One region of the Streptomyces sp. NPDC048424 genome, then DNA from elsewhere that is predicted to be linked to it. Evidence: riboswitches for the same ligand, from Rfam matches in the RefSeq annotation. Region 1 holds a riboswitch; each other region holds the start of a gene.

The links. Region 1 has a riboswitch for cyclic di-AMP ahead of AB0D29_RS19190 (M23 family metallopeptidase). Riboswitches for the same ligand answer to the same signal wherever they lie in the genome.
Positions count from the first base shown of each region.
Region 2: another riboswitch for cyclic di-AMP. It lies ahead of AB0D29_RS35835 (transglycosylase family protein); the one in region 1 lies ahead of AB0D29_RS19190 (M23 family metallopeptidase).
Region 3: another riboswitch for cyclic di-AMP. It lies ahead of AB0D29_RS06220 (LysM peptidoglycan-binding domain-containing M23 family metallopeptidase); the one in region 1 lies ahead of AB0D29_RS19190 (M23 family metallopeptidase).

Region 1 covers NZ_JBEZKE010000012.1:110,742-115,549, forward strand. Annotated here, with positions in the region: gene AB0D29_RS19185 (GntR family transcriptional regulator) at 204-881, opposite strand; gene AB0D29_RS19190 (M23 family metallopeptidase) at 1,064-1,864, opposite strand; cyclic di-AMP (ydaO/yuaA leader) riboswitch at 1,877-2,036, opposite strand; gene AB0D29_RS19195 (pitrilysin family protein) at 2,254-3,621, opposite strand; gene AB0D29_RS19200 (pitrilysin family protein) at 3,642-4,808, opposite strand, start outside.
Region 2 covers NZ_JBEZKE010000045.1:17,402-22,209, forward strand. Annotated here, with positions in the region: gene AB0D29_RS35820 (DUF501 domain-containing protein) at 1-187, opposite strand, end outside; gene AB0D29_RS35825 (septum formation initiator family protein) at 235-723, opposite strand; gene eno (phosphopyruvate hydratase) at 824-2,110, opposite strand; gene AB0D29_RS35835 (transglycosylase family protein) at 2,385-3,086, opposite strand; cyclic di-AMP (ydaO/yuaA leader) riboswitch at 3,090-3,262, opposite strand; gene AB0D29_RS35840 (transglycosylase family protein) at 3,539-4,576, opposite strand; gene AB0D29_RS35845 (cytochrome P450) at 4,647-4,808, opposite strand, start outside.
Region 3 covers NZ_JBEZKE010000003.1:305,245-310,052, reverse strand. Annotated here, with positions in the region: gene AB0D29_RS06225 (SGNH/GDSL hydrolase family protein) at 1-581, opposite strand, end outside; gene AB0D29_RS06220 (LysM peptidoglycan-binding domain-containing M23 family metallopeptidase) at 745-1,716, opposite strand; cyclic di-AMP (ydaO/yuaA leader) riboswitch at 1,720-1,939, opposite strand; gene AB0D29_RS06215 (tyrosine-protein phosphatase) at 2,222-3,013, shown strand; gene AB0D29_RS06210 (aspartate aminotransferase family protein) at 3,032-4,447, opposite strand; gene hpnH (adenosyl-hopene transferase HpnH) at 4,444-4,808, opposite strand, start outside.

The DNA.
Region 1 (4,808 bases):
CGTTCCTCCGGGCGCCGCGGCTTCGTCGTTCGCATGGAAATCGGAGCCACCCGGCGGGAAAACACCCCTGCCCGAACCCCGGCGCACCGGAATTCAGCTCCACGGGAATTCGCCGCACAGCGGCAGGTCGAATTCACGCCATAAATTCGCCCCACCCCTGCACGGCGAATTCGCGCGACGCCATCCTTTGTATACGGCTCCTGTTAATGCCGGCCGCTCGACATGTTTACGGCAGGTTGCGAAGTGCTCACCGCCGGACGGAGCCGCAGCCGGTGCGCCCCCGCCGCTCGGTCGGCGTGCACCGCGGTCAGCGCCCGCGCCCGCTCCGCGTCCCCGCGCGCCACCGCGTCCACGATCGCCCCGTGCTCCGCCCAGGACTCCACCGGCCGCACCGGTGCCTCCACCACGTACATCCACGCCACCTTGTGCCGCATCTGCGTGAGCAGCGCGATCAGCCCGGGGCTGCCGGAGGCCTGGGCGAGCGTCTCGTGGAACCAGCCGCCCAGGGACCGCAGATCCCCCCCCTGCCCCCGCCTGGCCCGCTCCTGCCCCAGCCTGACCAGCCCGCGCAACACCTTGAGGTGCGCCTCGGTGCGCCGCCGGGCGGCCCGGGCGGCCGCCAGGGGCTCCAGGAGCATCCGCACCTCCAGGAGGTCCAAGGCCTCCTGCTCGGTCGGCTCGGCCACGCAGGCCCCCGCGTGGCGCCGGGTGGTCACGAAGCCCTCGGACTCCAGGGTCCGCAGCGCCTCGCGGACCGGGACGCGCGAGACCCCGTACCGGCGGGCCAGCACCTCCTCGGTCAGCCGGCTGCCCGGCTCGAACGCCCCGGAGACGATGTCGTCGCGGATTGCTGTGCATACCGCGTGCGCAGGAATACGCAAGACCGAACCTCCGCCTATTTCCGACTGCCAGCCTCATTGCACGCACATGCGCGTGCTGAGACTCTATTGCAACACACGATAATTTCCGAGAGCGGCCGGAAATGCGAAACATTTGCACAAGGACGCAACACGAAGGCCCCGGCTCGGGGAGCCGGGGCCTTCGGAAAAGGTGCGGGACGGGGTCAGAGGCTGACGCCGTGCGAGCGCAGGTACGCGATCGGGTCGATGTCCGAGCCGTACTGCGAGCCGGTGCGGGCCTCGAAGTGCAGGTGCGGGCCGCTGGAGTTGCCGGTGGAGCCCGACAGGCCGATCTGCTGGCCCGGGGTGACCTGCTCGCCGACGGAGACGTTCAGCGAGGTCATGTGCCCGTACTGGGTGTAGGTGCCGTCGTTGTGCTTGATGACGACGTTGTTGCCGTACGCGCCGCCCCAGCCGGCCTCGACGACGGTGCCGAAGCCCACCGCGTGGACCGAGGTGCCGGAGGCCGCGTGGAAGTCGATGCCGGTGTGGCTGCCGGAGGACCACATGCCGCCGCCCGCGTGGTACTGCGTGCTGACGTACGAGCCGTCGACCGGGGCGACGAAGGTGTTGAGGCGCTTGCGCTCCTCCTCGCGGGCCGCACGCTCGGCGGCGTCGCGCTCGGCCTTCGCCTTGGCCTCGGCGAGGCGCTTGGACTCGGCGGCCTTCTGCTTGGCCTCCGCCTCCGCCTGCGCCTTGGCGGCGGCGTGCTCGGCGGCGCGCTGCTGGGAATCGGCCTGGTCGGCGATGTCACCCGCGAGGTCCTCGGCGACGACCACGGCACCCAGCCCGTTCTCCGGGGCGGAGCTGCTGTGGTTGTCCGCGGCGAAGGCCGGGGCGGCGAGGGAGCCGACGACACCCGTGGTCGCGATCGCGGCGATACCGGCGTAACCGGCGGTCTTCTTGCTCAGACGGCTGGAGCCACGGTGCTTACCGGTACCAGCGGGACGACTGCCAAACGCCATGAAGGGTTTGATCCTTTCCTTCCTTCTCGCCTACCGGGTTAGCTGACGGGTTCGGAGCAGGAAGGTCTCCTACGGGCCTCCTCTTGCGAGGGGGTCCGATTCACCCCAGGGACTCATGTGGGTCCCCGGCTCCCCAGGCTCGCGCCTGACGGGGACTCGGCGATCGCTGTCCGGTGCCGCGGATGCGGCGGGCACAACTGACGGACAGCAGGGCCGACGCTAGGCGGATCATCAGTCAATCGCCAAACAGACGCGCCTTTTTGTTGCGTACGCCACACCACATACAAGCAACCTCACCGCTAAACGGACAAAAGGGGCTCCGGCGGATAAGCCCGCCAGAGCCCCTGCGCGATCCGTCGGTCGGCCGTCAGCCGGCCATCACCGACAGGTCAGTTGGTGACGACCGTGACGTCCCCGATCCCGAGGGCGCGCACCGGCTCCTCGATCACTGCCGCGTCGCCCACCAGGACCGTGACCAGGCGGTCCGCCGGGAAGGCCTTCACGGCCGCCGAAGTCGCCTCCACCGTGCCCGTTTCGGCCAGCCGCGCGTACAACTGCGCCTGGTAGTCGTCCGGCAGCTCCTGCTCGACCTGGTCGGCGAGGGTGCCGGCGACCGAGGCCGCCGTCTCGAACTTCAGCGGGGCCACGCCCACCAAGTTCTGTACGGCCACATCGCGTTCGGCGTCGGTCAGACCGCCCTCCGCGAGGGTGCGCAGCACCTTCCAGAGGTCCTCCAGCGCCGGACCCGTGTTCGAGGTGTCCACCGAGCCGCTGATGGCCAGCATCGAGGCGCCCTTGCCGTCCGCGGTGGAGCGCAGCACCTGGCCGAAGGCGCGCACGCCGTAGGTGTACCCCTTCTCCTCGCGCAGCACCTTGTCCAGGCGGGAGGTGAGGGTGCCGCCCAGGCAGTACGTGCCCAGCACCTGGGCCGCCCAGACCTGGTCGTGGCGGTCCGGCCCGATCCGGCCGATCAGCAGCTGCGTCTGGACCGCTCCGGGCCGGTCCACGATGACCACGCGGCCGGTGTCGTCGGCGGTCACCGGCGGCACCGGAAGGGCCGCGGCGGTGTTGCCCGTCCACGCGCCCAGGGTGTCCGCCAGCACGGCGTCCAGGTCGATGCCGGTCAGGTCGCCGACGACCACCGCGGTGGCCGTGGCGGGGCGTACGTGGGCCTCGTAGAAGGCGCGTACGGCGGCGGAGTCGATCCGGGCGACGGTCTCCTCGGTGCCCTGGCGCGGCCGGGACATCCGCAGGGACGCCGGGAACAGCTCCTTGGAGAGCTGCTTGGCGGCACGGCGCTGGGGGTTGGCCAGCTCGTGCGGGATCTCGTCGAGCCGGTTGCGGACCAGGCGGTCCACCTCGGCGTCGGCGAAGGCGGGGGCGCGCAGCGCCTCGGCGAGCAGGCCCAGCGCCTTGGCCAGCCGGGAGGCCGGGACCTCCAGGGAGACCCGGATGCCCGGGTGGTCGGCGTGCGCGTCGAGGGTGGCGCCGCAGCGCTCCAGCTCGGCCGCGAACTCCTCGGCGGAGTGCTTGTCGGTGCCCTCGGAGAGCGCCCGCGCCATGATGGTCGCCACGCCGTCCAGGCCCGCGGGCTCCGCGTCGAGCGGGGCGGCGAGATTGACCTCGACCGCGATCACCTGCTGGCCCGGCCGGTGGCAGCGCAGCAGGGTCAGCCCGTTGGACAGCTCCCCGCGGTCGGGGGCCGGGAAGGCCCACGGCTGCGGCTCGCCGGCCTGCGGGCGCGGGTGGAAGGTCATCGTGACGGCTGCGGTGTCGCTCACTGCTCCGCCCCCTCGTTCTCGTCGGACTCGTCGTTCTCGTCGTCGTCTGCCGCGATCGGCTCGTAGACGAGCACCGCGCGGTTGTCCGGGCGCAGTCGGGCCGCGGCCACGGCCTGCACCTCCTCGGCGGTGATGTCGAGGACGCGCTGGACGGCGGTCAGCGCCAGCTGCGGGTCGCCGAAGAGCACCGCGAAGCGGCACAGTTCGTCGGCGCGGCCGGCCACCGTGCTCAGCCGGTCCAGCCACTCGCGCTCCAGCTGCGCCTGGGCCCGCTCCATCTCCTCGGCCGTCGGGCCCTCGGCGGCGAACCGCGCGAGCTCCTCGTCCACGGCCGCCTCGATGGCGGGGATCTCCACGCCGCTGGAGGTCTTGACGTCCAGCCAGCCCAGCGAGGGCGCACCGGCCAGCCGCAGCATGCCGAAGCCGGCCGCGACGGCCGTCTGGTCACGGCGTACCAGCCGGTTGTGCAGCAGCGAGGACTCCCCGCCGCCCAGGATCGTCAGCGCCACGTCGGCGGCGTCGCACTCGCGGGTGCCGTCGTGCGGCAGCCGGTAGGCGGCCATCAGCGCCCGCGCCGGGACCTCCTCGACGATCTCCTCGCGCAGCTGCTCCCCGATGACGTCGGGCAGCGAGCCGTCGCGGGGCGGCTGCTTGCCGTCGTGCGCGGGGATGGTGCCGAAGTACTTCTCGACCCAGGCGAGCGTCTGCTCGGGGTCGATGTCACCGACGACCGAGAGCACCGCGTTGTTGGGCGCGTAGTACGTACGGAAGAAGGTGCGCGCGTCCTCCAGGGAGGCGGCGTCCAGGTCGGCCATGGAGCCGATCGGGGTGTGGTGGTACGGGTGGCCCTCGGGGTACGCCAGGGCCGTCAGCTTCTCGAAGGCCGTGCCGTACGGGACGTTGTCGTACCGCTGGCGGCGCTCGTTCTTGACGACGTCGCGCTGGTTCTCCATGGACTCGTCGTCCAGGGCGGCCAGCAGGGACCCCATCCGGTCCGCTTCCAGCCAGAGCGCGAGCTCCAGCTGGTGGGTCGGCATCGTCTCGAAGTAGTTGGTGCGCTCGAAACTGGTGGTGCCGTTGAGGGAGCCGCCGGCTCCCTGGACCAGCTCGAAGTGGCCGTTGCCCGGGACGCTCGCCGAACCCTGGAACATCAGGTGCTCGAA
Region 2 (4,808 bases), on a different contig from region 1:
ACAGCGTGGGGAAGGGGGTGCCGTCGGGGAGCCGCGGGGCGGTCTCCACCACGTCCGGCTGCCCGCAGGGGCAGCGGTGCGCGATGGCGCGCAGCCCGCGCGGCGGGCGGCCGAGCTGCTGCTCGAACGCCTCGATGTCCGCGTCGGTCGGCTCGGTCCGGTCGGTCTGGGGCGGGGGCGTCTGCATGCCTGGAGGAAGTCTCTTCGTTCGGTTCTATGACGGATGGAACTGGTTCAGTCGCCGGGGCGGTCGGCCTTGTCGACGCCGTCCCAGACGTTCGAGTACCAGGGGCGGTCGGAGCCGGCCTGGCCGGCCCGGTGCGGTTCCGGGGGCTGGGCCCCGGGGTCGCTCATGATGTAGCCGATCTCCCCCGGGCGCAGGAAGTGCAGGTGCCTGCGCGCCTGCTGCTCGGCGTAGGCGTCGTCCTGCCAGCGGGCCTTCTCGTCGCGCAGCCGCTCCAGGCGGACCCGCGCGGTGGCGGCGGCCCGCTGCTGCTCCGCGATCTCCGAACGCTGGGAGACGTACTGGCGCATCGGGTACGCGAGGGCGACGACCAGGGTACAGAGGACGAGCACCAGGAGTGCGGCCCGGCCGGTGAGCCGGCTGCGGCGGACCTGCCGGCGCGACTGCGAGCGGTAGACGTGGGCGGCGGTCCGCTCACCGAGCTGCTTGAGCCTGGTCGCGGTGGAGAAGGTGGAGAACCGATCCCGGTTCCCGGCCATTGGTCCGCCTCCCCTGAGTACGCACTACGCAAATACGTCCCCGCACACGGTACGGGACCGAGTGCGGGGACGTACGGAGGCCAGCCCCTCAGGGGGGTGATTAGCCCTTGAAGCGCGGGAAGGCGCTGCGGCCCGCGTACACCGCGGCGTCGTCGAGGATCTCCTCGATGCGCAGCAGCTGGTTGTACTTGGCGACGCGGTCCGAGCGGGCCGGGGCGCCGGTCTTGATCTGACCGCAGTTCACGGCGACGGCGAGGTCGGCGATGGTGACGTCCTCGGTCTCGCCGGAGCGGTGGGACATCATGCACTTGAAGCCGTTGCGCTGGGCCATCTCGACGGCGTCCAGGGTCTCGGTCAGCGAACCGATCTGGTTCACCTTCACGAGCAGGGCGTTCGCGGAGCCCTCCTCGATGCCGCGGGCCAGGCGCTCCGGGTTGGTGACGAAGAGGTCGTCGCCGACGATCTGGACCTTGGAGCCCAGCTTGTCGGTGATGACCTTCCAGCCGGCCCAGTCGTCCTCGTACAGCGGGTCCTCGATGGAGACCAGCGGGTACGCGGAGACGAGCTCCTCGTAGTACTCGGTCATCTCGGCGGCCGAGCGGGACTGGCCCTCGAACTCGTACTTGCCGTCCTTGTAGAACTCGGACGCGGCGACGTCGAGCGCGAGCGCGATGTCCTTGCCCGGGGTGTAGCCGGCCTGCTTGATGGCCTCGACGATGAGGTCGAGCGCGGCGCGGTTGGACTCCAGGTTCGGCGCGAAGCCGCCCTCGTCGCCCAGGCCGGTGGAGAGGCCCTTGGTGTGCAGGACCTTCTTGAGGGTGTGGTAGACCTCGGCACCCCAACGCAGCGCCTCGGAGAAGGACTCCGCGCCGATCGGGGCGATCATGAACTCCTGGATGTCCACGTTGGAGTCGGCGTGCGACCCACCGTTGAGGATGTTCATCATCGGAACGGGCAGCAGGTGCGCGTTCGGACCGCCGAGGTAACGGAAGAGCGGCAGGTCCGAGGCCTCGGACGCGGCGTGCGCGACGGCGAGGGAGACGCCGAGGATGGCGTTGGCGCCGAGGGAGCCCTTGTTGTCGGTGGCATCCAGGTCGAACATGGCCTGGTCGATCAGGCGCTGCTCGGTGGCGTCGTAGCCGACGAGCTCCGGGCCGATCTGCTCGATGACGGCGAGGACGGCCTTCTCGACACCCTTGCCGAAGTAACGGTTGGGGTCACCGTCACGGAGCTCGATGGCCTCGAATGCACCGGTGGAGGCGCCGGACGGAACTGCAGCACGGCCGGTGCTGCCATCGTCGAGGCCCACCTCGACCTCGACCGTGGGGTTGCCTCGGGAGTCCAGGATTTCCCGGGCTACGACGACGTCGATGGACGGCACGAGCATCTCCTTCTGGGATGTGACGCTGGGTGTGCGGTGGCATGTCAGGCCGTGGGACGGCCTTGCCGCTTAGAGCCTAACCGGCCCGGGGCACTCGACCGGCCGACCGCCCGACCCCTGGGACGAAAAAGGGACCGAATACCCCTCTTCCGGGACATAGGTCTCTGGATCGTGGCCCGTCATGCGGTACGCACACCGCCGCCCGGCGCGTGGGGACAGGCGCGCCGGGCGGGGGGAATGCTGTGCGTTGCGTACGCTCCTGCGGCTATTGCCGCAGTGTTCAGCTGAGCTTCAGCTTCTGACCCGGGAAGATCAGGTCGGCGTCCGAGACGATGTCCTTGTTCAGCTCGAAGAGCTTCTCCCAGCCGCCCTTGACGCCGTTGGCCTCGGCGATGGTGCCCAGGGTGTCGCCGGCCTTGACCTCGTACGAGCCGTTGCCGGTCTTCGGGGCCTCGGGGGCCGCCGGGCGCTCGGAGCGGGTGGTCGGGGCCTCGGAGCGCTTGGTCTCCTTCTTCGGCGTGGCCTTCGGGGCGGCCTTCGTCTCGGTCTTCTTCGAGTCGGCCTTCGGCTTGTTCTGCGTCGAGGTCTCCGTGCCGCCGCCGGCGTAGGAGGAGTTCGACAGACCCTTGCCGCAGCTCGGCCAGGCGCCCTTGCCCTGGCCCTTGAGGACCTTCTCGGCGACGGCTATCTGCTGGGACTTCGAGGCCTGGTTGGCCTGCGCGGCGTACGACTTGCCGCCGTACGCGGCCCACGTCGAGGACGAGAACTGCAGTCCGCCGTAGTAGCCGTTGCCCGTGTTGATGGACCAGTTGCCGCCGGACTCGCACTGCGCGACCTTGTCCCACTCGGACGCGGTGGCGGCGCTGGCGGTGCCCGCGGCCATCAGGGGGGCGGCGACGGCCACACCGGCGACACCGGCGAGCGTGACGATGCGGACGGCCTTGGAGGCGCGACGGTGCTTGCCCTTGCCGGAAAGCAGCATGGAGTTTCTCCTCACCGACGCCTACGAGGTGAGCTGTCGGGTTCGGGCGAGTGAGTTGCCCGGCCGTGCGACCTAGCGCACGTCTTAACCCCTAGCCGGTGGCGTGACCGTCTCTCAACGGCCGCTCCCGGCGCCTACCTTGGTTCCCCCGCTCCTGCCTTCGGCGCTTGACGCGACGACTGTTCCCCCCGTCCGCCGGCAGGATTCGGCGATGCGGTCGAAGGAGCCCGCGGTGGCGGGCGAATCAGAAGGTAGACAGGTCTCTCCCCGATGTTCAACGAGGAACATCGGGGAGAGGGGGTCCCTACTTGCGTTCTCCGCAGGGGTGTTTGCGCAGGTGAGGGCGGGGTTTGCGGAAGCTCCGGGGCGGGACACGCCAGTTGACCTGAAGAGACACATGTCTCACTTACAGATAACCGACAATCAGTTCTTTCCGGGCGCCCGAAGTGTCCTTATTGCAGGGTTAGATCCAGGTTCTGTCCGGGCTTGATCAGGTTGGCGTCCTCGCCGATGACCTGCTCGTTGGCCTCGTAGAGGCCGTTCCACCCGCCCTTGACTCCCTTGGCAACCGCGATGGTCGCCAGGCTGTCGCCCTCCTGGACGGTGTACGTGGGGGTCGACGCGGCGTCAGACGGGACGGGCGCCTCGGTCGCGGGCGCACCGCGGTGCTTGCCGCTGCCCTCGGCCGGAGCGCCTTCCGGAGTGGCGCCCGGGGTCGCGGGGGCGGTCGGGGCGGCCGGGTCCGTCGGGGTCGCACCCGGGGTGGTGGGCGGGGTCGTGGGCGACGAGGGGTCCACCGGGAGGGTAGGAGCCGTCGGGTCGACGGGGGGCAGCGGCGTGGTGCCCGGGGTGCCCGGGAGCGTCGGCTGCGACGGGTCGACGGGAGGCGTCGTCGGGACGTCCGGCGCCGGCATGACGGGGAGTCCGACGGACGGCGCGTCGGGGATCAGGAAGGGGCTGCCGGTCGGGCTGGGGGCCGCGTGGGTCGGGGCGCCGAAGTCCTTGGCCGGCTCGCCGCCGGTGGTGGACGGCACCGCGTCGTCCGGGCGGGAGGGCGAGGGGGCGATCGGGCCGGAGGTGCCGGGCAGGCCGGGATCCACCTTGGCGGCGGGGCTCTGCTGCTCCAGGCCGGCCGAGGTGGCGCACAGCGGCCACGCCTGCGGCCCCTGCGAGGCCAGCACCCGCTCGGCCACGGCGATCTGCTGGGACCGGCTCGCGAGGTCGGCGCGCTCGGCGAAGTCGAGTCCGCCGGCGCTCTGCCACTCCTCCTGGGTGAACTGCAGCCCGCCGTACGCACCGCTGCCGAAGTTGGCACTCCAGGAGCCGCCGCTCTCGCACTCGGCGACCTTGTCCCAGGTCGCGGTGTCGGCAGCGGTGGCATTGGTGGCGGCTAGCAGCGGCAGTGCCAGCGCGGAGCCAGTGACTCCGGCTGTGACTACCAGCGCGGGGACCTGGCGGGGGCGTCTGTGGCGGCCGTTCCCGGAACGCATGAGGGTGCACCTTTCGCATAACAGCGGGGTAACGGCAGAACCTAGCGGCCTTCGAACGATTGTCACAAGTTCAAGCGGGATCTGACTTTTCATCAGAAGCCGCGCAAGTGTTTTGAGCCGTGAACCTGACGGGAAGAGTACGTAGCCCTCGCATGATCAACCCCCCGCGCCAGCGCAGGTCTTGGGGTGGAACGGCCAGTTCCAGATCCGGCAGGCGCGTCAGCAGGGTCGC
Region 3 (4,808 bases), on a different contig from region 1:
CGCAGCGCGACCCGCGTGTGCCCCTCGGGCGAGAGGTGCAGCCGGTCCGTGTCCCACGCCCGCCGGTCCTGTACGGACTTCAGCGACCAGAGGTCGAGCACCGGGCAGTCGTAGCGGTCGGCAATGGCGCGCACGTGCGCGCTGTACGTCGCCACCTTGCCCCGGAGGTGCTTGAGGACCGGCACGCCCCGGGTGTCGAAGCCTGTCGTGATCATGACCTGGCCGACCGCGCCGGCGAGGTCGGCCACGGCCGCCTCGAACCGCTCCGCCACGTCGTCCGGGTCGCTGCCGGGCCGGATGATGTCGTTGCCGCCCGCGCAGAAGCTGACCAGGTCGGGCGCGAGGGCCTTGGCTCTGGGAAGCTGGTCGGCCACGATCTGGTCGAGGAGCTTTCCGCGCACCGCCAGATTCGCATAACGGAAGTCGTGCTCGTCGCGCTGATCGGCCAGGAGTACGGCGAGCCGGTCCGCCCAGCCGAGATGCGAATCCCCGGGTCCCGGGTCCCCCACGCCTTCGGTGAAGCTGTCCCCGATCGCCGCGTACGAGCCGATGGTCTTGAGTTTCGTCGTCGTCGCTGCCACGGGACACCATCCTTCACTCCCGTAACCAACCTACGCCAACGTAATGAGGGGTTGACGGACCGTGATCTGTACCACGTGGGGGATAAGGAATAAGTACACGTGAGGCCGGGACCCCCCTCGGGTCCCGGCCTCACACGCGTTCCCGCGCCGACGGCGGCTGCCGTCAGATGCTCACGCCCTTCGAGCGGAGGTAGGCCAGCGGGTCGATGTCGGAGCCGTACGAGGGGCCCGTGCGGATCTCGAAGTGGAGGTGCGGGCCGGTGGAGTTGCCCGTGGAGCCGGAGAGGCCGAGGGTCTGCCCGGCGGTGACGCTCTGGCCGGAGGAGACGGACAGCTGGGACAGGTGGGCGTACTGGGAGTACTTGCCGTCCGCGTGCCGGATGACGACCTCGTTGCCGTACGAGCCGCCCCAGCCGGCGGAGACCACGGTGCCCGCGCCGACGGCCTTGACGGTGGTGCCGGAGCTCGCGATGAAGTCCACGCCGGTGTGGTAGCCGGAGGACCACATGCTGCCCGCGACCTTGTACTGGGTGGAGACGCCGGTGCTGCCGAGCGGGGAGACGAAGCCGGAGGCCGACTTCTGCGCGGCGGGCGCCCCGGCCTCGGAGTCCTGCTGCTCGGGGGCGGCCTTCTCGGCCGGCTTCGGCGCCGGCTTCGGCGCCGCCTCGGGGGCGGCCTCCGGAGCGGCCTCGGCCTCCGCCTCGGGGGCGGCCTCGGGGGCGGGGGCGGCGTCCACCGGAGCCGCCTCGCCCGGACCGCCGAGGTGCAGCTTCAGGCCGGGGTGGATCAGCGACGGGTTGCTGCCGACCGCCTCGCGGTTGTCGGCGTACAGCTGCTCCCAGCCGCCGGAGAGGTGGCGCTCGGCGGCGATCTTGGAGAGGTAGTCGCCCGGCACGACCGTGTAGACGCTCGGGGCGCCCTGCACGGCGGCGACGGGCGCGGCCTGCAGCGCGGCGGGGACCTGCGGGGCCACGGCGGGGGCCACCGCGGTCGCCGCGGCCGGGGCGCCGGCCGCGTGGGCGCCCGCGGCGCCCATCAGCGGCAGCGCGAGGGCCGCGCCACCGGTGCCTGCGACGGCGAAACCGCGCGATATCGAAAGGGACTTGGGACGGCGGTGCTTACCCTTTGCAGGCATGGCGAATTTCCTCTCCGGCGCCTGCGAGGTGAGCTGTCGGGTTCGGACTGGAGATGTCCGGCCGTACATGTACGGGTCATGTACGTCTTCACCCCGAGCCGTCCCGGCGAAAAGATCTCCGAAAAGATCTCCGGGACAGCGGCTTACCTGGTTCCCCCGCTCCTGCCGCGCGAATAGTCGGGTGCGGTTTCCGGGCGGCGGCAGGATTCGGCGATCCACCCGGATCGATCGCGAAGGTAAACCCTTGCGACGGCGGGGAACAAGCCATGAATTTCCTGACGGAATCACAGGAATGAGGAATCGTCGGAATCCTGGTCACCCTGCGTCCATTACCCGCCGTCAACAACCGCTCCGACGGGGCCATTCGGCATTCGCGATCAGGCACTCACGGTCACCGTATGATCTGGCTCACGGGGACGTGCCCGATCTCGCCTCCGGATATGGCAAGTTGGCGCCAAACAGCTCAATTCGGACAGAAGTCTCACCACGAAGCGGAGGAGTCCCCGTGACCCAGCAGATACAGGAGCCGGAGCTGACCGGAGTGCGCAATTTCCGTGATGTGGGCGGATTGCCGACTTCTGATGGTCGAAGGGTCAAGGCGGGACGACTGTTCCGAAGCGGACATCTCGCACATGCCACCGAAACCGATGCAGAGTTCCTCGCCTCGCTCGGCCTCCACACCATCTTCGACTTCCGCAACGGCGCCGACCACGCGCTGGAGGGGCCGGACGTGGAACTGCCCGGGGTACGGAACGTGAACATTCCGCTCTCGGATCCGGCCGACGGCCGGGAGTTCTGGCGGCTGGTGCGCGAGGGCGACCTCGACCAGCTGCGCACGATCCTGGGCGACGGCAAGGCCGCGGCCCGGATGACGAACTCGTACCGCAGGATCATCGAGCAGCGCACCGCCGAGCACGGACGGGTCGTGCACGCGCTCGCCGAGGACAGCGTCCCCGCCCTCATGCACTGCGCCGCCGGCAAGGACCGGGCCGGCCTGTCGATCGCCGTCACCCTGCTCGCGCTGGGCGTCGAGCGCGAGGCGATCGTGGCGGACTACCTGGAGTCGAACGCCCCGCACCGCCGCTACCGGGTGCGCCGCAGCAGCGCGTCCGACGAGGCCCGCTCCCCCGAGGTGATGGAGCTGCTGGCGCCGCTCTTCGATGCCCGCGCCGAGTACCTGGTCGCCGCCTTCGAGACGATCGACGAGACCTGGGGCGGGGTGGACCCCTACCTGGCGGAGGGCCTCGGGCTGAAGCCCGAGACCCTCGACCGGCTGCGTGACCGGCTGCTCGAATAGCACGCCCGGAGCGGGCCGTCAGCGCTGGGCGACGGCCTGCTTCACCAGCGTCCTGCCGAAGTCCCACATCAGCCCGGACCCGCCGTGCGCCTCGTCCATGACCGCGCGGAAGGCGCCGACGAACCGGTCGACGTCCCGCTCGTCCACGACCAGCGGCGGAATGAGCTTGATGACTTCCAGGTGGTCCCCGGAGACCTGGGTGAGGATCCGGTGCTTCTGCAGCAGCGGCACCACGACCATCTGGGCGAAGAGCCCCTTGCGGGCCGCCTGCAGCATCGTCCACCGGCTGCGCAGCCCCAACGAGGACGGCCGGCCGAACTCGATGCCGATCATCAGCCCGCGCCCGCGCACCTCGTGCAGCAGCTCGTACTCGTCCACCATGGCCGCGAGCCGCCCGCGCAGCAGGTCCCCCGTCGCCCGGGCGTGCGCGACGAGCTCCTCGTCCTCCATGACCGACAGCACCGCCAGCCCGGCCGCCATCGCCTGCGCGTTGGACCCGAAGCTCGCGGAGTGCACGAGCACCCGGTCCATGGACGAGTAGACCTTCTTGAAGATCCAGTCCTTGCCCAGGGTGGCGCCGACCGGCACGTAGCCGCCCGACAGCGCCTTGGCCACGCACACCAGGTCCGGTTCCACGCCCGGCTCGTGCTGGTACGCGTAGAAGTCACCGGTCCGTCCGAGGCCGGTCTGCACCTCGTCCGCGATCAGCAGCGCCTTGTGCCGGTGCAGCAGTTCCTGCGCGGCGAGCAGGAACCCCGGCGGGGCCTCGAGGACCCCCTTGCCCTGGATCGGCTCGACGACGAAGGCCGCGACGTCGCCCTTGCGCAGCTCCCGCTCCAGGGCGCCCAGGTCCCCCAGGGCGATCTTCGTATCGGGGAGGAGCGGGGCGAAGCCGTCACGGAACCCGCCCTCCCCGTTCACCGACAGGGAGCCGGTGGTCAGCCCGTGGAAGGCGTGGTCGCAGTAGAGGATCCTGGGCCGCCCGGTGGCGAACCGGGCGAACTTCAGGGCCGTCTCCACCGCCTCCGTGCCGCTGTTGCCGAAGAAGACCCGGTCGAGGTGCGGGCTGTACGAGAGCAGCTTCTCGGCCAGCAGCCCGGGCAGCGGCTGGCAGTCGAAGCGGGTGAGGTCGGCGAGCTGCGCGTCCAGTACGTCGTGCAGGGCCCGGCGGACCACCGGGTGGTGGCGGCCCAGGCCCATGACCCCGAAGCCGGCCAGCATGTCGAGGTAGTCGTTGCCCTCGGCATCCCAGAAATGGGCGCCCTCGGCCCGCTCGTAGACCTTGTCGAAGCCGATGGTGTGGAGCATCCGGGGCAGTTGGTGGTTGAGGTGGCGGGCGTGCAGCTCGTACCGCTCCCCTCCGCGCGCGGCCAGCAGGGCGCCGAGGTCGAAGCCCTTGCCCCGGGTGCCCGCTCCCTCCTCCGCCGGGTTCATGCCGACGCGCCCCGGTTTCCGCCGATCGTCTCCCGGGCCGCCCGCAGGGATTCCTTGAGGGAACCCATCGTGGCGAGGACGGCGGTGGGCTCGTAGCCGCAGTGCGCCATGCAGTTCGCGCAGCGCGGGTCCTTTCCGCGGCCGTACTTGCTCCAGTCGGTGTCGTTGATCAGCTCCCGGTACGTCGGCACGTAGCCGTCGCTCATCAGATAGCAGGGGCGCTGCCAGCCGAAGAGGGAGTAATTGGGAATCGCCCAGGCCGTGCAGGGGAAATCGGCTTTCCCTTCCAGGAAGTCCAGGAAGAGCGGCGAGTGATTGAGCCGCCAGCGCCGCCGGTTGCCGCCCGCGAACGCCTTCCTGA